Regions from separate parts of the Kitasatospora sp. NPDC051984 genome, predicted to be linked through region 1. Evidence: riboswitches for the same ligand, from Rfam matches in the RefSeq annotation. Region 1 holds a riboswitch; each other region holds the start of a gene.
The links. Region 1 has a riboswitch for cyclic di-AMP ahead of ACIHEI_RS01770 (transglycosylase family protein). Riboswitches for the same ligand answer to the same signal wherever they lie in the genome.
Positions count from the first base shown of each region.

Region 2: linked by a shared signal. The riboswitch ahead of ACIHEI_RS11255 (peptidoglycan DD-metalloendopeptidase family protein) and the one ahead of ACIHEI_RS01770 (transglycosylase family protein) in region 1 are both predicted to bind cyclic di-AMP.
Region 3: linked by a shared signal. The riboswitch ahead of ACIHEI_RS27290 (transglycosylase family protein) and the one ahead of ACIHEI_RS01770 (transglycosylase family protein) in region 1 are both predicted to bind cyclic di-AMP.
Region 4: linked by a shared signal. The riboswitch ahead of ACIHEI_RS09150 (M23 family metallopeptidase) and the one ahead of ACIHEI_RS01770 (transglycosylase family protein) in region 1 are both predicted to bind cyclic di-AMP.

Region 1 covers NZ_JBIUCB010000001.1:381,458-387,046, forward strand. Annotated here, with positions in the region: gene ACIHEI_RS01750 (JmjC domain-containing protein) at 1-531, shown strand, start outside; gene ACIHEI_RS01755 (MazG family protein) at 591-1,589, shown strand; gene ACIHEI_RS01760 (SDR family NAD(P)-dependent oxidoreductase) at 1,594-2,016, opposite strand; gene ACIHEI_RS01765 (cytochrome P450) at 2,172-3,416, shown strand; cyclic di-AMP (ydaO/yuaA leader) riboswitch at 3,659-3,858, shown strand; gene ACIHEI_RS01770 (transglycosylase family protein) at 3,862-4,530, shown strand; gene eno (phosphopyruvate hydratase) at 4,783-5,589, shown strand, end outside.
Region 2 covers NZ_JBIUCB010000004.1:439,446-445,034, forward strand. Annotated here, with positions in the region: gene tig (trigger factor) at 1-664, opposite strand, end outside; tRNA gene ACIHEI_RS11245 (tRNA-Pro) at 907-980, opposite strand; tRNA gene ACIHEI_RS11250 (tRNA-Gly) at 1,130-1,200, shown strand; gene ACIHEI_RS11255 (peptidoglycan DD-metalloendopeptidase family protein) at 1,335-2,321, opposite strand; cyclic di-AMP (ydaO/yuaA leader) riboswitch at 2,327-2,481, opposite strand; gene ACIHEI_RS11260 (hypothetical protein) at 2,852-3,046, opposite strand; gene ACIHEI_RS11265 (PP2C family protein-serine/threonine phosphatase) at 3,434-4,645, opposite strand; gene ACIHEI_RS11270 (GNAT family N-acetyltransferase) at 4,812-5,589, shown strand, end outside.
Region 3 covers NZ_JBIUCB010000017.1:11,973-17,561, forward strand. Annotated here, with positions in the region: gene ACIHEI_RS27285 (hypothetical protein) at 1-1,681, opposite strand, end outside; cyclic di-AMP (ydaO/yuaA leader) riboswitch at 2,179-2,355, shown strand; gene ACIHEI_RS27290 (transglycosylase family protein) at 2,361-3,578, shown strand; gene ACIHEI_RS27295 (hypothetical protein) at 3,771-3,971, shown strand; gene ACIHEI_RS27300 (AMP-dependent synthetase/ligase) at 4,083-5,589, shown strand, end outside.
Region 4 covers NZ_JBIUCB010000003.1:540,906-546,494, forward strand. Annotated here, with positions in the region: gene ACIHEI_RS09120 (ATP-binding protein) at 1-231, opposite strand, end outside; gene ACIHEI_RS09125 (hypothetical protein) at 420-644, opposite strand; gene ACIHEI_RS09130 (hypothetical protein) at 811-993, opposite strand; gene ACIHEI_RS09135 (TetR-like C-terminal domain-containing protein) at 1,025-1,603, opposite strand; gene ACIHEI_RS09140 (alpha/beta fold hydrolase) at 1,603-2,433, opposite strand; gene ACIHEI_RS09145 (YiaA/YiaB family inner membrane protein) at 2,555-2,845, opposite strand; cyclic di-AMP (ydaO/yuaA leader) riboswitch at 3,062-3,226, shown strand; gene ACIHEI_RS09150 (M23 family metallopeptidase) at 3,237-4,004, shown strand; gene ACIHEI_RS09155 (DUF3995 domain-containing protein) at 4,014-4,520, opposite strand; gene ACIHEI_RS09160 (hypothetical protein) at 4,636-5,448, opposite strand; gene ACIHEI_RS09165 (GNAT family N-acetyltransferase) at 5,499-5,589, shown strand, end outside.

The sequences.
Region 1 (5,589 bases):
GAGCTGGCCCGCGGTCTGGCCGCCGAGATCGGCCGGCAGGTCGAGGCGTTCTACTTCCTGACCCCGCCCGGCACCCAGGGCCGCCCGGTGCACCGCGACGACGCGGACGTGCTGGTGGTGCAGATCTCCGGGGCCAAGCGCTGGTGGGTGCACGGCGGGCCCACCGACGGCAACTGGGTGCCGGAGCGGGAGGACGGCGACCCGGGCGAGGTGCTGCTGGAGACCGTCCTGCAGCCGGGCGAGGTGCTGTACGTGCCGCGTGGCTTCGCCCACCGTGCCCGCGCCGAGGACGGCGCGCCCTCCACGCACCTGTCGCTGACGATCCGCGAGGCGGCCAGCGCCAACCTGTACACCGTCGCGCAGAGCCTGCTCGCCGACAGCCTCCCCTTGGCGGGGCGCCCGCTGGACGACGCCGCGCTCACCGAGGCGGCCGCCGCGCTGATCGAGCACGCCGGTTCGCTGCTGGCCGAGCTGACGCCCGCCGACCTGCTGTCCGTCACCCGACAGCTGATGCTGCAACCCGCGGCGTGACCGTCCGCGCAGGAAAACCGCTGGTCCGCCCCGCACGCGGTCGTTGTAGGTTCGGTGGCGTGGACACTCCGAAGCTGATCCTGCTCACCACCACCCACCGCGTCGCCCCGGGCCTGCTCGGCTGGCCGGCCTGGGAGGCCCTCCGTTCGGCGCCCGTGGTGCTGGCCGGCGTCGCCGACCACCCGCAGCTGCCCGCGCTGCGCGCCGCCGGCGTCGAGCCCCGGCTGATCGAACGCGGCTCCGCCCCGGCGCTGGCCCGGCAGTTGCTCGCGCTGGCCCCCGCGGTGTGGCTGGAGAGCCCGGACGGCGACCCGGGGCTGACCGACGCACTGGCCCGGATCGCGGTGGAGGAGGCCGGCGAGCACCCGGAGATCGAGGTGCTGCCCGGCTCGTACGACCTGCCGGGCGCCCGCCTGCTGGACCTGGTCTCGGTGATGGACCGCCTGCGCTCGCCCGGCGGCTGCCCGTGGGACGCCGAGCAGACCCACCGGAGCCTGGTGAAGTACCTGGTCGAGGAGGCCTTCGAACTGGTCGAGGCGATCGAGGAGGATGACCGTCCGACCCTCCGCGAGGAACTCGGCGACGTGCTGCTCCAGGTGTTCTTCCACTCCCGGATCGCCGAGGAGGACGCCGAGGACCCGTTCTCCATCGACGACGTGGCGGGCGACATCGTCGAGAAGCTGATGTACCGCCACCCGCACGTGTTCGCCGACGTCAGCGTCCGGGACTCCGCCGAGACGGAGGCCAACTGGGAGCAGCTGAAGGCCGCAGAGAAGCAGCGCGAATCGGTGCTGGACGGCGTCCCGGCGGGCCTGCCCGCGCTGGCGTACGCGGCGAAACTGGTCTCCCGGGTGCGCCGGGCGCGGTTCACCGGAGTGCCGGACGCGCCGTACGAACTGCCCGCCGAACTCACCGCCGAGACGGCGGGGGAACTGCTGCTGGCGGTCGCACAGCGCGGCTACGACCAGGGCGTGGACGTGGACGCCGCACTGCGGGCGGCGGCCCGGCGCTACCGCCGGGCGGTACGGGCCGCCGAGGGACTGTCCGAGGACGACTGACGGGTCAGCTCGCCAGCGGGACGTCCGAGACCGGGCGGCGGCGCTGGGCCGGCACGACCTCGCCGATCGCCTCGCCGACCAGGGCCAGCACCTCGGCCAGCGGGTCGAGGTGGCCCGACAGTTCGGCGAGCTGGACGACCCGCTCGCCGTCCGGGCCGGCGACCGCGAACAGGTCGATCGGCCCGAGGTGCTTGGCGGCGGTGTCGACCAGCGCGGCGATGTCCGCGGGGTGGTGGATGTCACCGGACACCCCGACCACCGGGCAGCCGGGACGGTCGAGTTCGGCGGCGAGGTCCTCGGCGACACCGGGGCGAAGATCGGCGATGAGCAGGCCGGCGGCTCCGGCGGCGGAGAACCGGCGGGCCAGGTCGGCCCCCTCGCCTCCGTCGAGCACCGCGATGACCACCACTGCACCGGCTACTCGCATGGCCTGCTCCCCTTTCAGAGCGAACCGCGGGCGGTCCGCACGCCGCCCACTGTGGTTCTTGCGGAGGATCGTAGGCTCGCCCCGACTCTCCACAACAGCAATTACCCGCCAGGTGACCAGACTCACGCGACGGCGGTTCCAGATACGGTCAAGACATGCCAGATCAGCCCCACGCCACCCATCCGCAACTCTTCACCTGGGAGTTCGCGGCCGATCCGTATCCGGCGTACGCCTGGCTGCGGGAGAACGCCCCGGTGCACCGCACCACGCTGCCGAGCGGGGTGGAGGCCTGGCTGGTCACCCGGTACGCGGACGCCCGGCAGGCGCTGGCCGACTCCCGGCTCTCCAAGAACCCGGCGCACCACAGCGAACAGGCGCACCGCACCGGCCGGGTGGGCATCCCGGGCGAGCGGCAGGCCGACCTGATGACCCACCTGCTGAACATCGACCCGCCGGACCACACCCGGCTGCGCCGCCTGGTGTCGAAGGCCTTCACACCGCGCCGGGTTGCCGAGTTCGAACCGCGGGTGCAGCAGCTCACCGACCGCCTGATCGACTCCTTCGCGGAGCGCGGCGAGGTCGACCTGATCCACGAGTTCGCCTTCCCGCTGCCGATCTACGCGATCTGCGACCTGCTCGGCGTCCCGCCCGAGGACCAGGACGACCTGCGCGACTGGGCCGGCATGATGATCCGCCATACCGGTGGCAAGCGCGGGGGAGTGGGCCGCGCGGTCAAGCAGATCCGCGGCTACCTGGCCGACCTGATCCACCGCAAGCGCGCCGACCTCGGCGACGACCTGATCTCCGGCCTGATCCGGGCCAGCGACCACGGCGAGCACCTGAGCGAGAACGAGGCCGCGGCGATGGCCTTCATCTTGTTGTTTGCGGGGTTCGAGACGACCATTAATTTGATCGGCAATGGGGCATTTGCCCTGCTCCGCAACCCCGTTCAGCGCACCCTGCTCCAGGAGTCGCTGGCGCGCGGGGAGTCGGGCCTGTTGGAGACCGGCATCGAGGAACTCCTGCGCTACGACGGGCCGGTGGAGCTGGCGACCTGGCGGTTCGCCACCCGGCCGCTGAGCATCGGCGGGGTGGACATCCCGGCGGGCGACCCGGTGCTGGTGGTGCTGGCCGCGGCGGACCGCGACCCGGACCGGTTCTCCGACGAGAACACCCTGGACCTGGCCCGGACGGACAATCCGCACCTCGGTTTCGGACACGGCATCCACTACTGCATCGGTGCGCCGCTGGCCCGGCTCGAAGGGCAGCGCGCGATCGGCACACTGCTGACACGGCTGCCGGACCTCCAGTTGGCCGCCGATCCGGCCGAACTCCGTTGGCGGGGTGGGCTGATCATGCGCGGGCTGCGCGAACTCCCGGTCTCCTTCACGCCCCGCTGACCCGGTTTCGACCGCCGCCGTCCTGCCCTCGCCCCGCCCCCGCACGTCACCGTCCGTGGGCCCGGTGGGGGCGCGGGTGCGCCCCCACCTGGGGCGAATACGGACATACATGGACGGTTTGTGCACGAGAAGTGAAGGTCCGTAATTTCGACGTGATACCGGTGATATGAGCTTGTGATTGCTCGTCAGCTCTGCTTACTCTCCGATTTGCCCGCAGCTGCGGGCCCCGAGCGCGGCACGCCGAGTCCTGTCCGCCGCACCCTCGGGACACCGACCAGGATTCGGACAGGAGCGGGGGAACCAGGTGTGAACGCCGTACTCCCAACGGCTTGGGGTGAAGCCGCCGGGGAACGGACGCAACCGCGTCCGGACCTCCCGGCGGCCGGGCCAGCCTCCCGGTCCGAACCCGACAGCTCACCTCGTAGGCGTGCGGAGAGGAAGTCCCATGCTGTTCACCGGTACTGGACGTCACCGCCGTAGCACCAAGGCCGAGAAGGTCGTCGCCGCTGCAGGCGTCGCCTCCGTGGGCCTGGCCCTGCCCCTGCTCTCCGCCACCGGAGCGGCAGCCGCACCCGCCGACACCTGGGACCGCGTGGCCCAGTGCGAGAGCGGCGGGGACTGGAGCATCAACACCGGAAACGGGTACTACGGCGGCCTGCAGTTCTCCTCCTCCACCTGGCGCGCCTACGGCGGCGGCGACTACGCCGCCCGCGCCGACCAGGCCACCCGCTCCGAGCAGATCGCGGTGGCCGAGCGGGTGCTCGCCTCCCAGGGGCCCGGCGCCTGGCCGTCCTGCTCGATCAAGGCCGGTCTGTCCCGCGGCGGCGACAGCTCCGAGGACACCGCCTCCCGCTCGCAGCAGCGCGCGGCGGCGCCCGAGCGGAAGCAGACGAAGTCGCAGCAGCAGTCGAAGAGTTCGAAGCAGAGCGCCCCGGCCGACGGGTCGACGCAGTCCGGCACCGGGAACTACACCGTGCAGGAGGGCGACACGCTGTCCGGGATCGCCGCCGCGCGGAACGTGTCCGGCGGCTGGGAGCAGCTGTTCCGGGCGAACCGCGAACTGATCGGCGCCGACCCCGATGTGATCATGCCCGGCCAGGTGCTGGCGCTGTGACGGCGCGGTCCGGCCGGCTCCGGCCCGGCGGTGGTATAGACCCTTCGTCGGTCTGACGATTCGTCCGCTCCGGGCGTGCGCCCAGCAGTTCGCGCCGCCCGGAGCCCGCCGCCGACGGGCAAACAGGTGAACTACCAGTGAGTAGCCGGGTCACACGGTGAGACGGGGCCCGGCCGGGCGTGGCCGTGGGCATGTCTGCGGCTAGGCTCTGGGCGTAACGACCACACATCCGCTTCCGCTAGGAGATGCCTCGTGCCGTCCATTGATGTCGTCGTAGCCCGTGAGATCCTCGACTCCCGCGGCAACCCCACGGTCGAGGTCGAGGTCGGTCTCGACGATGGCAGCACCGGTCGTGCGGCTGTCCCGTCGGGTGCCTCCACCGGCGCCTTCGAGGCGCTGGAGCTCCGCGACGGCGACAAGAACCGCTACTTCGGCAAGGGCGTCGAGAAGGCCGTCCTCGCCGTCATCGAGCAGATCGGCCCGGAGCTGGTCGGCTACGACGCCACCGAGCAGCGCCTGATCGACCAGGCCATGCTCGACCTGGACGCCACCCCGGACAAGTCCTCGCTCGGCGCCAACGCCATCCTCGGCGTCTCGCTCGCCGTCGCGCACGCCGCCTCCGAGGCCAGCGACCTGCCGCTGTTCCGCTACCTGGGCGGCCCGAACGCGCACGTGCTGCCGGTCCCGATGATGAACATCCTCAACGGCGGCTCGCACGCGGACTCCAACGTCGACATCCAGGAGTTCATGATCGCCCCGATCGGCGCGGAGTCCTTCTCCGAGGCCGTCCGCTGGGGCGTCGAGGTCTACCACACCCTCAAGGGCGTGCTGAAGGAGCGCGGGCTGTCCACCGGCCTGGGCGACGAGGGCGGCTTCGCCCCGAACCTGGACTCCAACCGCGAGGCCCTGGACCTCATCACCGAGGCCATCAAGAAGGCCGGCTACACCCCGGGCAAGGACATCGCGCTGGCCCTGGACGTCGCCGCGTCCGAGTTCTACAAGGACGGCGCCTACCAGTTCGAGGGCAAGGCCCTGTCGGCCGCCGAGCTGGTCGAGTAC
Region 2 (5,589 bases), on a different contig from region 1:
GGGTGGTGGTGAAGGTCTTGGCCTCACCGGCGGACAGGCCGACGACGGCCTCGTCGATGCCGTCCAGCAGGCGGCCGGAGCCGATCTCGTAGCTCACGCCGGTGGCGGTGCCGTCCTCCGGCACCTCACCGTCGACCTTGGCCTCCAGGTCGATGACCACGACGTCGCCCTCGGCGGCGGCGCGCTCGACATCCTTCACGGAGCTGAAGCGCTCGCGCAGCTGCTGCAGCGACTTCTCGATGTCCTCGTCGGTGACCTCGACCGGGTCCACCACGACGGCGATCTCGGCGAAGTCCGGCAGGGCGACCTCGGGACGGACGTCGACCTCGGCGGTGAACTTCAGGTCACCGCCGTCGGCGAGGTTCTCGACACCGGCGATGTCGGTGATGTCCGGCTGGCCCAGCACATCGATCTGGCCCTCGTCGACGGCCTGCGTGTAGAAGCGCGGAAGCGCGTCGTTGACGGCCTCCTCCAGCACCGCGCCACGGCCGAAGCGCTGGTCGATGACCCGGTTCGGGATCTTGCCCTTGCGGAAGCCCGGAACGGTGACCTGCTGGTTGATCTTCTTGTACGCCGCGTCGAGGCTGGGCTTGAGCTCCTCGAAGGGCACCTCGACGGTGAGTCGAACCCGGGTCGGGTTCAGAGTCTCGACGGCGCTCTTCACGGTGGGGTCTCCTAGGGGGGCTTGCGGTCAGGGCGATAGGCGGTTGGGGCTGCAATGCTGTCCGTACTACCGCCAGCGGTCCATCCTACCGGTACCACGAAAGTGACTGCGCCCGGCACCGGGTGCACGGCGGAGCAGGGCCGGGGCGGCCGCGCCCCACAACGACAGCGGAGCAGGGCCGGGGCGGCCGCGCCCCACAACGACAACAGGGCCCCGCCCACGGACGAGACCCTGCCGCACGGTCGGGGTGACCGGATTCGAACCGACGGCCTTCCGCTCCCAAAGCGGACGCGCTACCAACCTGCGCCACACCCCGTGGTGCCGAGCAGAAGAGTACACGTCGGGCCGCCTCCGACCGGGGCGATATTCGCGAGCCGACAGCGCGGAAGGAGTGTGCAATCCACCGGCTCGACCAGGTACCCTGGTCCAGTCCTCGCCACCGCGACGCGGTGCGGGTACGCCTTTGCGGGTGTAGCTCAATGGTAGAGCCCCAGTCTTCCAAACTGGTCACGCGAGTTCGATTCTCGTCACCCGCTCCGAATGGCCAACGGCCCCGACTGCCAACGCAGTCGGGGCCGTTGCCGTTTTCCGCGGCGCCAGCACGGTTCGCCGGACAGCCCGAAGGCCCCGCGCAGCGGACTGCGCGGGGCCTTCGGGGGTGAGGCGTGGATCAGACGTTGACGCCGTGGGCCGCCAGGTAGGCGACGGGGTCGATGTCGGAGCCGTAGTTCGGGGTGGTGCGGATCTCGAAGTGCAGGTGCGGGCCGGTCACGTTGCCGGTGGCGCCGGAGAGACCGATCTGCTGACCCGCCGTCACGGACTGGCCGGCCGAGACGGAGATCGAGGACAGGTGGGCGTACTGGGCGTACTTGCCGTCGGCCAGCTTGATGACGACCTGGTTGCCGTAGGCACCGCCGTTGCCGGCGGAGACCACGGTGCCGTTGGCGATGGCCTTGAGGCTGGTGCCGGTGGCGACCGGGAAGTCGATGCCGGTGTGGTAGCCGGAGGCCCAGTTGGAGCCGGCGACCTTGTAACCGGTGGTGACCTTGCCCGGCGCCGGGGCGACGTAGGTGGAGCTGTTGCTCGCGGCGGCCGGGACGGCGGTGGGGGCCGTGGTGGCGGTGGTGGCCGTGGTGGCGACCGGGGGCGCCGCCTGCGGGGCCGGGGCCACGGGCTGGGCCTTGACGGTGCCGGTGGTGGCCGGCTTCGCGGTGTCGGCCTTCTTGACGGCGACCTTCGGCGCGGTGGCGGTGTCCGTGGAGGTGGACTTGGCGGCCGGGGCCTGCGCGGGGGCGGCGGCCTGGCCGTTGATGGCCAGCTTCTGGCCCGGGAAGATCAGGTCGGGGTTGCCACCGACCACGGAGCGGTTGTCCTGGTACAGCTTCTGCCAGCCACCGTCGACGTGCTGCGCGGCGGCGATCTTGGACAGGGTGTCGCCGGAGGCGACCCGGTAGCTGTGCGGGGCGGCGGCCTGGTCGGCGACGGGGGTGGCGTCCACCGAGACCGTGGACGGGCGGCTGCCGGCCTGCTCGGTGGCGGTGTGCGCGGAGGCGGCGGTGACCGGGAGGCCGATCGCGGCGCCGGCCACACCGGTGGCGATGGCGATCCGGGCGATGGTGGCCAGGCTCGGCTTGCGGTGCTTGCCCTGAGCGGACATGAAGGCGTTCCTCTCCGACGCCTGCGAGGTGAGCTGTCGGGTTCGGGCGAGAGTTGCCCGGCCGCAGGAACTGCGGCTTCACCCCGAGCCGTTCCCGGTGGTTTCCGGGCCCGGCGACTTACCTGTGGTTCCCCCGCTCCTGCCGTGGCGTGGTATCTGGTCGGCACCGGACGACGGCAGGACTAGGCGTTCCGTCCGGTGGCCCGCCCGGTCACTGGCCGGGCTGCGGAGGAAGCAAATCCCACGGCCCGTGAGGCTGGCAAACGCCGATCGGCCCCGCTCCCTGGGTCGGGAAGGGGCTGACGATCCACCAGGTCACGCTGTGCCGACACCCTGCTGCGGTGCGCGTACGCGATCATGACAGTGTGCGTACGAACCCCGCACGGTGGGCGACTTCGGCCACCGTGCGCGTTCGGGCGCGGACCTGGCGTGACGTTGCGGGTGAGCCTGGTCACCGTGGGCAGGCCGAATGGACGGCGCGGGGGTGTCTCCCGCCCGTCGTGGCGTGCCGCCGGGGAGCCGACAGGCCGTCAGCCCGCGATCGACGCGATGGCCTTGGAGACCGAGGTGAGGAACTGCTGGATCGGGCCGGCCATGGTCGACTGGCTCAGCATGAAGCCGAACAGGGCGGCGACGATGGCGTGCCCGGTCTTCAGCTGCTTGTTGCGAATGAAGATCGCGACGATGATGCCGAACAGGACAAGCGCGGAGACGGAGAAGGCCACCGGGACTCACTTCCTCGATTCATGGCGGGGGTTCGGTGGAAGCCGGCGTTGGCTCCCAGGCGGAAACCGGCCCCTGCCCCCCGTGTCCCCACCACTCCATCCGGACTCAGTGTGGTCGCTCGTGCTGAGTGCGTAAAGGACTTGCCCGGTCGCTCGGTGCCCGAACCCGCCTGGCAGGACTGATTTTCGCCGACCGCGACGATAGCGGACGGGTTCTGACACCCCGTCGGCGGGCGGTGGTCCGTGCTGGCCTGCGCGGCAAACCGGCAGGCAGATCCAACATCGCCGCCCGGCTCGGGCCGCGAACCGGAATTGGCCGAAGATCAACGTCCGGGTTTGACACTCCGTGGACACTCCGCGCTCACCGCGTCTGCACCGGACGGAGGTTCAGCGGCGCCAGACCAGCAGCACCGCGCGGTCGTCGTTGACGTGCTTGGCGACGGTGTCGATCAGCCGGACCGCGGAGCCGGGCCGGATCGACCCCGGGGCGGTGGCGACCAGCCGGTCGGCCTCGCCCATCAGCCGGTCCATGCCCTCGGCGAGGTCGCGGCCGGGGATCTCCACCATGCCGTCGGTGCACAGCATCAGGACGTCGCCGGGGCCGAGGGTGCCGCGCACCCCCTCGAACTTGGCCTCGTCGTAGACGCCGAGCAGCGGGCCCTCGGCCTCCTTGACCTCCCAGTACCCGGCGCCCGCGAGACGGTGCATGCCGGGCAGGTGCCCGGCGGAGAGCAGTTCGTACTCGCCGGTGTCCAGGTCGACCACCAGATGGACGGCGGTGGCGAAGCCCTCCGCCCAGTCCTGCCGCAGCAGGTAGCCGTTGGCGGCGGGCAGGAAGTCGTGGGCGGGCAGCGAGCCGAGCAGGCCGCCGAAGGCGCCGGAGAGCAGCAGGGCGCGGCTGCCGGCGTCCATGCCCTTTCCGGAGACGTCGGCGAGGACGGCTTCCAGCATCCGTCCGCCGGGGCCGGTGCGGGCGGCGACCATGAAGTCGCCGGAGAAGGACTGGCCGCCGGCCGGGCGCAGCGCGGTGTCGGTGTGCCAGCCGTCGGGCAGTTCCGGGACCCGGCCCTGGATCCGGATCCGCTCGCGCAGGTCGAACAGCATGGTGGAGCCGCCGCGCCAGGGCACGCCGATCCGGCGGCGGAACTGGGCGACCAGCAGTCCGGCGACGCCGACCGCGCCGACCACCAGCGCGGAGCCGGGGGTGACGCCGTGGGTGTAGGTCTCCGGCTGCGCGCTGGCGACGCGTTCGCCGGTGTGCACCAGGGATTCGGTGATCAGTCCGGCGGCGGCGACGGCGTACAGCAGCACCAGGGTGCCGGGGCGCAGCAGCAGCGCGCCGGCCAGCACGGGCAGCACCAGGGCGGTGGGCGGGGCCCAGTCGGGAAGCAGGATGTTCAGCAGGACCAGGACGGGCACGGCGAGGGCGAGGGCGGCGAACGCCCACCAGTCGACGCCGTCGCCGCGGAAGTAGTCGACTCCGGTGCGGCGCACCCTGCGCCTGGCCCGGTACAGCGCAGCGCGCAGCCGGGCCGTCACGGGCTCGCGGGACGGTCCGCCGTCCCGGCCCGTCGCTCTGGGGCGCGCTCTGCCGACCATGGGGACCGACTGTATCCACCGCCGGTGCGCGCGTCGACGGCCCGGTGGCACCGAGTGCAACGGGAGGGGCACGCTCCGGTGGGTTTCGGCCGCCCGGGAGGCCGGCTACGGCATGGGCGTGACAAATCGGTCGCACGGTTCCGGATCGGGTGGTAGGCAGGGGCTCATGACGATTCGACACCCCGATCTGACCATCCGGCCGTTGCGCGCCGAGGAGTGGGAGACCTGGTACAGCACCCTTGACGTGGCCTTCGGCGGCGGCGGGGAGGCTCCCGCCGAACGCGCGCTGTGGCACGAGTTGACCGAGGTGGAACGTTCGCTGGCGATCTGCGAGGGCGAGCGCATCGTCGGCGGCTGCTCGGCGTTCAGCTTCCGGCTGGTCGTGCCGGGCGGAGCGGTGGTCCCGGCGGCGGGCGTGACGATGGTGGGCGTGCTGCCCACCCATCGGCGCCGGGGCGCGCTGACCGCCATGATGCGCCGTCAGCTGGCCGACGTACATGCGGCCGGGGAGGCGCTGGCGGTGCTGACGGCGTCCGAGCCGGTGATCTACGGGCGGTTCGGCTACGGGCAGGGCACCCGCAAGGCGGTCATATCGATGATCCGCGGCCGGGTGAAGGTGCACACGCCGGAGCGCCGCGGCGAGCTGGTGCTGCGGCTGGCCGATCCGGGGGCCGAACTGGCCCGCTGCGAGGAGCTGTACGACCGTCTGGCCACTCGCCGCCCGGGCACCCTGGTGCGGCAGCCGGGCTGGGACAAGCTGCCGGTGCTGGACGCGCCGGAGTCCCGCAGCGGCTTCTCCCCGCTGCAGTCGGTGGTGGCGGAGGATCCGGAGACCGGTGAGCTGCTCGGCTACGCCCGGTACGCGGTGAAGGACGACTGGAACGATCGTGGCGCGGCCGGCGTGGTCCGGGTCCGCGCGGTGCAGGCGGAGCAGCCCTGGGTGT
Region 3 (5,589 bases), on a different contig from region 1:
GGCTGCGGCTCAGGGTGACGAGTTCGCCGTCGAGTTGGTGTTTGAGGGTGGCCACCGCGTAGTCGGACTTCCCGGCGGCGTCGATCAGCAGCCCGTCGAACACCGTGCCCTTGTCGCGCCCGAGCGCGTGGACGGCGATCCCGCCGGCGGCGTTGCCGTACAGCAGCGAGGCGCTGTAGGCGAAGTCGTTCAGGTAGGCGCCGTGCTCGATGCCCCAGCCGCCGTTGTGGTAGGCGGCGAACCGGCTGACGGTGTGCGGGTGTTCGGAGTTCTGCCAGACGAAGATGCCGTTCTCCAGGTTGTTGTGCGCCAGGCAGTTCTCGAACGTCCACACCCCCTCGCTCGTCTCCGGCCACTCGTACCCGGACGCCCCGGTCGCGCCCTGCACGCCGACGGCCACACAGTCCTTCGCCGAGGAGCCGGTACCCGCGCCGAGGCTGAAACCGGTCAGCCGGTAGCCGCGCGGATTCGGTTCGAACACCGTCCTGGAGGCGACGCACCCCTCGTACGCGATGTCGTCGGACGGGCCCTGCGGGGTGCGGGTGTCGATCGGGCCGTCCCACCAGTACGCGTCCTCCCAGGTGTTGTGGGAGATGCAGCCGCGGAACGTGATGCCGTGACTGTTGTGCGGCACGAACGCGTGGCTTCCGGCGTCGCGCACCACCACGCCCTCGACCACCGTGCCGCGCGAGGTGTCCAGCAGCATGTGGAAGTGCAACCCGTACCGCCCGAGCACCGGCTCACTCACGGGCTGCCCGTTCCAACTCTCCTTCCCCACCGCCCGCGGCCCGACCCGCCGCAGCACCGCATGCCGCACATCGGCCGGCCGGCTGGACGTCAGGTGGACGTGCGCCCGCCCCTGCTCGGTGCCCTCGACCCGCACGTTGCGCGTCAGGTTGAGCACCTCCGCCCCGAACACCGCCCCACCACCGAGACTCACCCGCGGGTGCGCGTGCTGCAACGACGCGGCCAGCGTGACGTTCGGGCCGTCCACCCGCTGAACCGTCACCAGGTCGTACGCATCGGAGAACCCCTCGGCATCGGGCGGCGCGGTCGGCGTGACGGCGAGCTCGTCACCCACCTGCCAACCCTCCGGCGCCACCGCCAGCTTCAGTACGGTGTCCCCCGCCTTCAGCTCGGTCGCGGCCCGCACCCACGCCGTCCGGGGCGCACCGTCCAGCCGCAGGTAGCCGCGGCCGGTGACCCACAGGCCGGTGTCGGTGTCGACGACGGCCATGCCGCCGCCCTGGAACCGCCGTTCGTCGATGCCGGGAAACCGCAAGGTATGGGTGTGCGCCGCATCGGGCGCGAGCGCCAGCACCCCGCGGACCTCGACGTTGCCCGCGCTCTCCAACGTCACCGACCGGTCCCCGGCGAACACCAGCGACCCACCCGTGTCGATCAGCAGCGACCCGACCTTGGCATCACCGTCCAGCACCACCTTGTCGGTGATCCGCACGGCACTCCCCGCCCCGGGCACCTTCCCGCCCCACCCCTCGGCATCCGACCACCGCCGCCCACCCTCGCCCACCGCCCCCGCCGCCGGCTCCGCCCCGGCCAGCGACTGCCGCAGCACCACTCCCCCACCGACCGCCGCCACCGTCCCGACCGCCAGCCAGGCCAACACCCGCCGCCGCCCCGACAACGGCCGCCGCTGCCGCGCGTTCTCCCACTGCTCCACGATGGCCGCCTCCCGAAACGCGCAGGGACTCCGAATCGTCGCGGGCAGCATAGATGGCTGTCACAACGGAAATCGGCGACTTCCGAAACAGCTAAGCATTCTGACGTAGCATCACCCATCAGTTCGACAGAAATGGGCGATGGCCGCAATTCCACGACCTGTCAGCAAAGGGTCTTCAGCGCCCGGGACAAGATGGACAGAACGCCCATAACCCCCCATCCGGTCGATCACAAACACTAACCAAGGTGAATATTTGCCCGACAGGCCACATAACCACCCAAAACGGGCACAAGATCGCCAATTTCCTGACGGAAGCCCAGGTTTGGCCGCTCGCCGTGGAGTTCGTCCGAAATTCCTTGATCGAATTTTCCGGACCCGGTGACGGCCGTCACAGGAATTTGCTAATCGTCCTTAAATCCGCTTAATCTCCTGCCCACGTTCGTGGACACACGGACCCAGCTCGCCCGGAACGCCGAATCCTGCCGCCGGGTGGGCCGGCTCATGCAATGACGCACCGCGGCAGGGGCGGGGGAACCAGGTAAGTCGCCCTGGGGCGGTCCTGACGGACCGGTCCGGGGCTTGGGGTGAAGCCGTGCGCGCCGAAAGGTGTGCGCGGCCGGGCAACTCCAGCCCGAATCCGACAGCTCACCTCGCAGGCGTGGGAGAGGAACGCTTCTTCATGCTGCCCATCAGCGCCAAGCGCGCCCGCCGTCTGATTGCCACCACTGGTGTTGTGGGCATCGGCCTCACGGTCCCCGGCCTGGCCGCGGGTACCGCCTCCGCCGCTTCGGTGGCCACCTGGGACAAGGTCGCGCAGTGCGAGTCCAGTGGCAACTGGTCGATCAACACCGGTAACGGTTTCTACGGCGGCCTGCAGTTCACCGCCTCCACCTGGGCCGCCTTCGGCGGTACCGCGTTCGCCCCGCGCGCCGACCTGGCCACCAAGGACCAGCAGATCGCCGTCGCCGAGAAGGTGCTGGCCTCCCAGGGCCCCGGTGCCTGGCCGGTGTGCTCGGTCCAGGCCGGTCTGACCAAGGGCGGCGCCGCCCCGCAGGTCGACACCTCCACGGGCTCCACCGCCGCCAAGCCGCAGGCCCAGGCCCAGGCCCCGGCCCAGCCGCAGGCGCCGAAGCAGGCCCAGCAGCCGGCCCCGCAGCAGCGCCAGGGCCAGGCCCAGAGCCGCCCGCAGGCTCAGCCGCAGGCCGACACCCAGGCCTCCGGCAGCTACACCGTCGTGGCGGGCGACTGGCTGTCCGCCATCGCCCAGCGTCAGAACGTCGAGGGCGGCTGGGAGAAGCTGTACGAGCTGAACCGCTCCGTCCTCACCGACGGCCCGGACATGATCTACCCCGGTCAGAAGCTGGCGCTCGGCAACGTCGCGGTCGCCCAGGCCCCGGCCAAGCAGTCGGCGCCGGCCAAGCAGTCCGCCCCGGCCAAGCCGAGCACCCCCGCGCCGGCCCAGCCGAGCACCCCCGCCAAGCCCGCCGCCGCCACCACGACCGCCACCACGACCGCCACCGCCGCCGTCAAGGCGACCGGCTCCAAGGCCGCGGCGATCGACTTCGCGCTGTCGAAGGTCGGCCAGCCGTACATCTACGGCGGCACCGGCAACGGCGGCTGGGACTGCTCGGGCCTGACCCAGGCCGCGTTCCGCCAGGCCGGCATCAGCCTGCCGCGCGTGGCCGCGGACCAGGCCGACTACTCGACCCGGGTCTCGCTGAACAGCCTGCAGCCGGGCGACCTGCTGTTCTGGTCGAACAACGGCTCCAACTCGGGCGTCTATCACGTGGCGATCTACATCGGCGACGGCAAGTACGTCGAGGCCGCCAACCCGAAGTCCGGCGTGAAGACCGAGACCATCGCCAACTGGGCGCCGGACTTCGCCGGTCGGGTCTGAACCGCCTGACACCACACGCACCGCGCACACCACGCGCACGCGCACGAGGTGACCGCACCGCGGACACCGCTGCCCTCGGGGACCCTGGTCGGCTCCGGGGGCAGCGGCCTATCCTCAGCCGAGACCGAAGGCCGAACGCCGAACGCCGAAGGCCGAACGCCGGAAGCGGTCCCAAGCCCCTGGAGCGGTGCGATGGCGAAGGTGACGATCACGCTGGACGCGGACCTCGCACTGGAGGCGATGATGCGCCTCGGAGTGAGCAGCCCGCAGGACGCGGTGGAGCTGCTGGTGCGCGACTACCTGTCCACCGGCCGTCGCACCCAGGCCCGCACCGGCGGCAGCCGGGACGGCGAGCGCTTCACCGGCCCGGCCCCGGCCGTCGAAGAGGGCTGAACGCAGCGGCCGAAGCGAGCCCAACACCCGTTACTGTCAAGGAACTTACCGTCTAGTAAGTTCGCGGCGGAGTCCCTACCCTGGGCGAACCCCACCCAAGGGAGTTCGCTGATGGCACACCCCCTCGCCCGTGCCGCCCGCGCCGAGCACCTGCGCGACCGCGCGCCCGTCGAAGTCCTGCACTCCGACGGGCGGGTGGTCGAGGCCCGCACCCCGCACCTCGTCCCGCCGCCGGACTCCGGCAGCCTCGCCGACCTGCCGTTCCGCAACGCCGTCGAAGCCCCGGCCGCCGAGGTGCTCACCAGACGTCAACCCGCAGGCGGGTGGCGACATGTGACGGCCAGTCAGTTCGCCGACGAGGTGGCGGCGACCGCCCGCGGGCTGATCGCCGTGGGGGTGCGCCCGGGCGGGCGGATCGTGCTGATGTCGCGCACCCGCTACGAGTGGACGCTGCTGGACTTCGCGGCCTGGGCGGCCGGTGCGTCCCTGGTGCCGGTGTACCCGACTTCCTCGGTCGAGCAGGCCGAGTGGATCGTCCGGGACTCCGGCGCGGCCCTGGCGGTCGCGGAGGACGCCGACACCGCCGAGGTTCTGACCACGGCGATCGCCCGCACCGGCGGCACGGTGCCGCTCTGGCGGCTGGACGAGAACGCCGTCGAGGCCCTCGGTGAGCTCGGAAAGGCGGTGCCCGCCGGGGAGTTGGAGAAGCGGCGGGCGGCTCTCGGCCCGGACAGTGAGGCCACCCTGATCTACACCTCCGGCACCACCGGACGCCCCAAGGGCTGCCTGCTCACCCACGCCAACTTCCTCACCGAGGCGGCGAATTGCCACGCCCTGCTGGAGCCGGTGTTCACCGCGGCGACCGGGGAGACGCCGTCCACCCTGCTGTTCCTGCCGCTGGCGCACGTGTTGGGCCGGATGATCCAGGTGACGTGCGTGTTCGGCCGGATCCGGTTCGGCCACAGCCCGTCCCTGAAGCCCGCCGAACTCCGGCCCGACCTGGCCGAGTTCGGCGCCACCTTCCTGGTCGGCGTGCCCTACCTGTTCGAGAAGATCCACCAGTTGGGCCGGGCCGAGGCGCAGGCGAAGGGCGCGGCACGGATCTTCGACCGGGCGGCCGAGGTCGCGAAGCGCTACGCCCGCGCCGAACTGGCCGCGCTGGACGGCGGGGGCGACCGCGCCCCGCTGTCGCTGCGGCTGGCGCACGGCCTGTACGACGCCCTGGTGTACCGCCGGGTGCGGCAGGCGATGGGCGGCCGGATCCGGTACGCGATCAGCGGCGGCTCCTCGATCGACCCGGAACTGCTGCTGTTCTTCGCCGGCGCGGGCGTGCTGGTGTACGAGGGCTACGGGCTGACCGAGACCACCGGCCCGTCCACCGTGAACCCGCCGCTGCGGCCCCGCCCGGGCACCGTCGGGCCGCCGGTGCCGGGCAGCGCGGTGCGGATCGCCGAGGACGGCGAGGTGTTCCTGAGCGGACCCCAAATCTTCGACGGCTACTACGAGTTGGGCGCACCAACACCCGAACGGGAACACTGGTTCGCCACCGGCGACCTGGGCCGGCTCGACGAGGACGGCTACCTGACCATCACCGGCCGCAAGAAGGAGATCCTGGTGA
Region 4 (5,589 bases), on a different contig from region 1:
GGCGCGGCGGGTGGCCGCGTTCATCTCCTGCTCGCGCAGCGCCGTCTCGACACCCGCCTGACGGTCCGCCAGTTCGGCGGCCAGCCGGTCGCGGGTGGCGGCGAGTTCGTCCTCGGTGGCGGCCAGCCGGCCGCGCAGGTTTCGGGTGACGGCGCGGGACCGAGCGGAGGCCGCGAGAGCGAGAAGGGCGAGCAATGCGGCTGCTGCCAAGCACCATTGAGTGGTCGTCACCCGCCGAATTCTAGGGTGGACTTCCTACTGGCGTATGAACTGATCGAAGCATTGCTGTTCAGAGCGCGTCAATGTCGGACAGAACCGACAGCGTCGGACGTCCGTCAGGTGGCGTCCCGGTGGACCGGCGGCAACGCCGGACGGCCGGGCCCGGGCTCACGCTCCGTCACATTCGGCGCGAGCCGCTGCTACTGGCCGTCGACCTCGCCGTACGGCTGCGGGTCCTTCGCCGTCACCGGCCGCAGCGAGCGCAGCGACCGGGCCACCGCGAAGCAGCGGGCGAGCGTCGCGCCCCAGCCCTCCGGCTGCGGCAGCGCGTCGGACCGCGTCCCGGCCGCCGACCCGTCAGAGGTGGCGCGGGGGGCGGGGATCAGTCCCGTGCCGTGCTCGATGCGCTGAGTCACCTGCGGCATGTGTGCTGTCCTCCGTGCTTGTCGGTCACCCGTGAAGGTCTTCACGCGGTATGACTTCCCGACCGAAGGACAGTGTTACGCACCAGTGGTGTCGGATCCGTGGGGAACCGGTTGCGAAATGGTGTGGAGGGGCGCGCGGGGGCCCACGCGCAGGCGGGAGGCGCCGTCAGGCCGGTGAACCGTCCTCCTGGACCTCCTCGGCGATCGGCCGGTCCGGGGCGGAGAGGGTGTCGGTGTGCGGGGTGGTGCCGCCCGTGTGCTCGGGGCCGGCGTGCGCGCTGGGCGCGGTGAGCGAGGCGACCACGCCGACGGCGAGCGAGGCAAAGGCGAGCAGGCTGCGCTTCTTCATATCGGGTAGAACGCGCCAGGCCCCCGTCAGGTCACGCGCCGCGTCCGCCCGGCCAGTGGCCGAGGCCGTCGACCAGCACGTCGGTCAGCCGCTCCAGCGTCACGTCCGGCCCCTCGGCGAGCTGGAACGCCCCCGCCGTGGTCAACGAGGCGTACCCGTGGGCCATGGCCCGCAGGGTGCGCGCGGCGTGCACCGCCTCGGAGCCCTCCAGGCCGTACCCGCGCAGGACGGCGAACAGCACGTTCACCAGCCGCTCGCCCGCCGCCATGAGCTCCGGGTCGGGCTCGGGCGCCTGCGGCAGCGCGGCGTAGCGACGGGGGAACCGGGTGGCGTACCCGGCGTACGCGGCGAGCAGGGCGGCGACCGCCTCGTCGCGGGAGTGGCCGAGGACGGCGGCGGCCAGGTGGTCGGTCAGGTCGTCGAGGGTGCGGACGGCGACCAGGCGCCGCAGCTCGGCCAGGCCCCCGGGGACGTGCTTGTACAGCGACGGGGTGGCGACCCCCGCCTTGGCGGCGACGGCGGCCAGGGTGAGCGTCTCGGCGCCCTGGGCGTCGATCAGGTCGAGGGCGTGGTCCACCACCGCGGTGGGGGAGAGTCCGGCGCGGGCCATCAGCGGGCGACCTCGTTCAGCTCGTTCAGGAAAGGGAGCAGGGCGTCGGCGACGGCCTGGGGGTAGCCGGCCATCGGGTAGTGGCCGCCGTTCTCGATCATCACCTTACGGCCGCGCAGCGCGGCGGCCTGCCGGTCGGCGATCAGCTCGGGGTTCGGGAAATCGGGGTCCTTGCTGCCCATCAGCACCAGCGCGGGCACGTCGACGGCCTCGCACCAGCCGACCGGCGCGGAGTCTCCCGTGAGGTAGCCGCGCAGCGCGGCCTTCCGGGCGGGCTCGCGCAGCATCTCGGCGAGGCCGGCCCGGTAGGCGTCGAAGTCGGCGGGCCGCGCGGTCGGGTAGTAGAACTTCTGCATCGAGCTCCACAGGCCGGGGAACGCGGTGACCAGCGGGGCGGCCAGGCCGAACAGGGCCTTCTGGAAGGCGTTCAGCGGGAGGTTCTCGATGAAGGCGTCGATCAGCACCACCCCGGCGGTCCGCCCGGGGGCGAGCTCGGCCGCGCGGACCACGGTGGCGCCGGTGTAGGAGTTGCCGGCCAGGACGGCGCCGCGCAGGTCGAGGTGGTCGAGCAGGGCGACCAGGTCGTCGGCGATCGCGGCGGGGGAGTAGTCGGTGAACCCGGTGGAGGACTCGCCGAGGCCGCGCAGGTCCATGGTGATCACCCGGTGCCCGGCGGCGGTCAGCAGCGGTGCGAGGTGCCGGTAGGTGGCGCGCTTGTCGAGCATGCCGGGCAGCAGGACGACCGGGACGCCGGTGCCGGGGGTGTCGTCGTAGGCGATCCGGCCGCCGGGGACGTCGACGTACCGGGTGGTGCCGAGGGTGCTGTTCATCGCGGGCCTCCTGGGCGGGCGTTGCGGTGCGCCGGGCGCTGGAGGCCCGGCCGACTGCCGATAGCCATAAAGCTAAGGCTAATAGCCTTAGCCGTCAAGCCGTGGAGGCCGGCCGGATCGGTCAGATCCCCTCCACCTTGAACGGGTCGTGCTCGGCGAGCAGCTTGTCCAGCCGGGCCTGGTCCACCCGGCTGGTGATCGCGCCCTCGTCCTGGCGGTCCCGGATCACCTTGGCCAGCGTGAACGCGGAAGTGATCTCGTACAGCAGCCCGACGGCGAGGAAGGCGCGCATCCAGGCGCTCACCGGCAGGTAGGCGATCCCGAGCGAGAGCGCGGCGGTGGCCAGTCCGAAGGAGACGGCGGCCTGGGCGAAGTAGGCGGCGGTGGTCCGGTGCGGCACGGTTGCGGTCATGGCATCAGGGTCGCGCCGGCCCGGAGGCGTGGCGTGAGTACGGATACTCAACCGCTCGGTCACAATCCGTCAGGTTGGCTCTGGTGAACCGTCACAAATCACCCATAGGGCGTCAGGAAATCTTCGCTGTCTCGTGGTAGCGGCTTGGAATCATGGGGTCCATAGGATTAACGTTTGATAACGCAGCGCGGTCGGCAACGCCGTAACCATGCGGCACCGTGCGCCACGCCTAATCCACTTGGGCACACCCTTCGGGGCGTCCCAGGAGCCGGGGAACCACGTTTCCACCGGGGTGAATCGGGACGGCCCTGGGCCCGACCGTAGGAGACCTTCCACCTCCGAACCCGTCAGCTAACCCGGTCGGCGGCAGGGAAGGAAGGAGCACGCCCCCGTGGCGTCGACCTACACCGAGAGCACCGGCACCCAGTTGCTCGACCACCCGGTCGAGCCGGAAGCCGCCCGGCACCGGCTGCCCCGTCAGTCCCGCGCCGGCGCGCCCCTGCTGGGCGTCACCGCGATGACCGCCGCGCTCGGCGCCACCGCACTCGGCGCCGCCCCCGCGCAGGCCGCCGCCCCGGTGCCCGTCACAGCCGCGGACGAAGCCTCCGACGGCCTCCTCGCAGGCGACCCCGGGCTCGCCCTCGCCGCCCGCATCCAGCAGCAGGCCGACGGCCAGCGCACCGCCGCCGACGAATCCGCCCGGCTGGCCGCCGCGCAGGAGGCCGAGGCCAAGCGGGCCGCCCAGCAGGCCGAGGCCGAGCAGGCCGCGCACACCCTGCCGGTGGCCGGCTACCAGCTGACCGCGCACTTCGCCCAGTCCGGCGCGCACTGGGCGCACCTGCACACCGGCCTGGACTTCGCCGCCCGCACCGGCACCCCCGTCGCCGCCGTCGCCGGAGGCACCGTCACCTCGGCGGGCTGGTCCGGCCCCTACGGCTACCGGGTCATCCAGACCCTGCCCGACGGCACCGAACTCTGGTACTGCCACCTCTCCCGGATCGCCACCGCCTCCGGCCAGGTCGCCCCCGGCACCGTGCTCGGCGCGGTCGGCGCCACCGGCAACGTCACCGGCCCGCACCTCCACCTGGAGGTCCGCCCCGGCGGCGGCGCCCCGATCGACCCGCTGCCCTGGCTCCAGCAGCGCGGCCTGCAGCCGTAGTTCTTCCGCTCATCGACGGCCGCCGCGCTCGGGCAGGAGCCGACGGCCGAACACCGCGCAGCCGAACAGCAGCCCGCCGGCTAGGAAGAACGGCTCGTACAGCACGGTCGCGAAGCGGGCCATCGCGTCCAGCTCCGCCACCGAGCGGTGACCCGCCGCCAGCGCCAGCCAGTCCGGCACGGAGGGCGCGGCGTGCACGATCAGCAGCACCGCCGTGCCCCGGGCTGCCCACAGCAGCCCGCGGGCCGGCAGCCGCTCGCCCCAGGGCCGTATCAGCGCCAGGGCCAGCGCCGCGGCCACCGCGCACAGCGGTATCGCGATGATGTCGATCACCAGCAGCGGCGTGTTGTCCAGCACCGACAGCCCGCCCGGCAGACCGGCCCGGCCGCCCAGCAGCCAGTACAGGTGCACCAGGGCGAAGACGGCCGACCAGAGCGCGGCGGCCTGCGCGGCGATCCGACGGAACGACGGGCGCAGGCCGACGGAGGTGGCGCCGGCCGGAGTCACGATGTCCATGGCTCCACCCTGGCCCGGCGGCCCCGCCCCGCGGATCGTCCGGACGGCCAGGACCGATGGATCATCAGGACGATTCCGGGGTCCTCCGATCGGTGGACCCGGCGGGCCGAAACCCTCAGTACACCTCGGGGGCCAGCTCCGGGTACTCCTCCAGCAGCAGCCGGGCCAGCCCGGGCACCGTCCACTCGCCGCACAGGTCGATCGCGGCCTGCGCCACCGCCTCCTCGAAGTCCTCGAACTCCCCGGAGAGCTCGTCCGGCATCGGCAGGCCCCGGGCGTTCAGCTCGGCCAGGTTGCGGTAGCTGCGCTGCATCAGCCCGTGCTCCAGCAGCCGGCGCGCCCCGTCCGTGGACACCCCGACCAGCAGCGCCCGCTCCGGGCCCCAGCCACCGTCCGGATCCACCCCCGGCACCCGCTCGTACGCGGCGAAGCGCTCCTCGACGTCCAGCGCCCGGAAGTCCTCCAGCCAGCCCCGCACTTGGTCGAGGTCGTCCACCGGCACGCCGTCCGCGCGCAGCAGCAGCGTGTACAGGCGCGGCCAGGTCAGCAGGTCGGACCGGCGCAGCAGCGAGTCCACCAGCACCTGGCCCTGCCAGTCGGCCTCCTCGCGCAGCTTCTCCAGCCGCTTGGCGTTCAGCCGCCGCGCCGCCCGCTGACGTTCGATCAGCAGCCGCACCGCCGCCGGGTACGCCCAGGCGTCGCCGTCCGGCTGGACGTACAGGTGCAGCTGCTCGTACAGCAGGTGCTCCAGCACCGGCGAGGACAGCTCCGGGAAACCGTCGTGCAGCCGGGCGCCGCCCAGCTCCAGCAGGGTCAGTACGGTCCGCACCGCCGGTTCGGGTACCGCCTCCAAACCCTCCTCGGCCGCCCAGTCCAGCAGGTCGGCGGCACGGGTACGGGGGAGCAGGTGCAGGTCTTCGTCGTCCACCCCGGTACGTTAACCGGTCCGCGCGGGGCCGACCGGTAGGGTCGAGTCCCATGCAGACCGTCCGGTTGACCGGCCCCCGGCTCACGCTGCGGGAGTACCACCACACCCCGGAGGAAGTCGCCGCGCTGCACGCCCTCCACG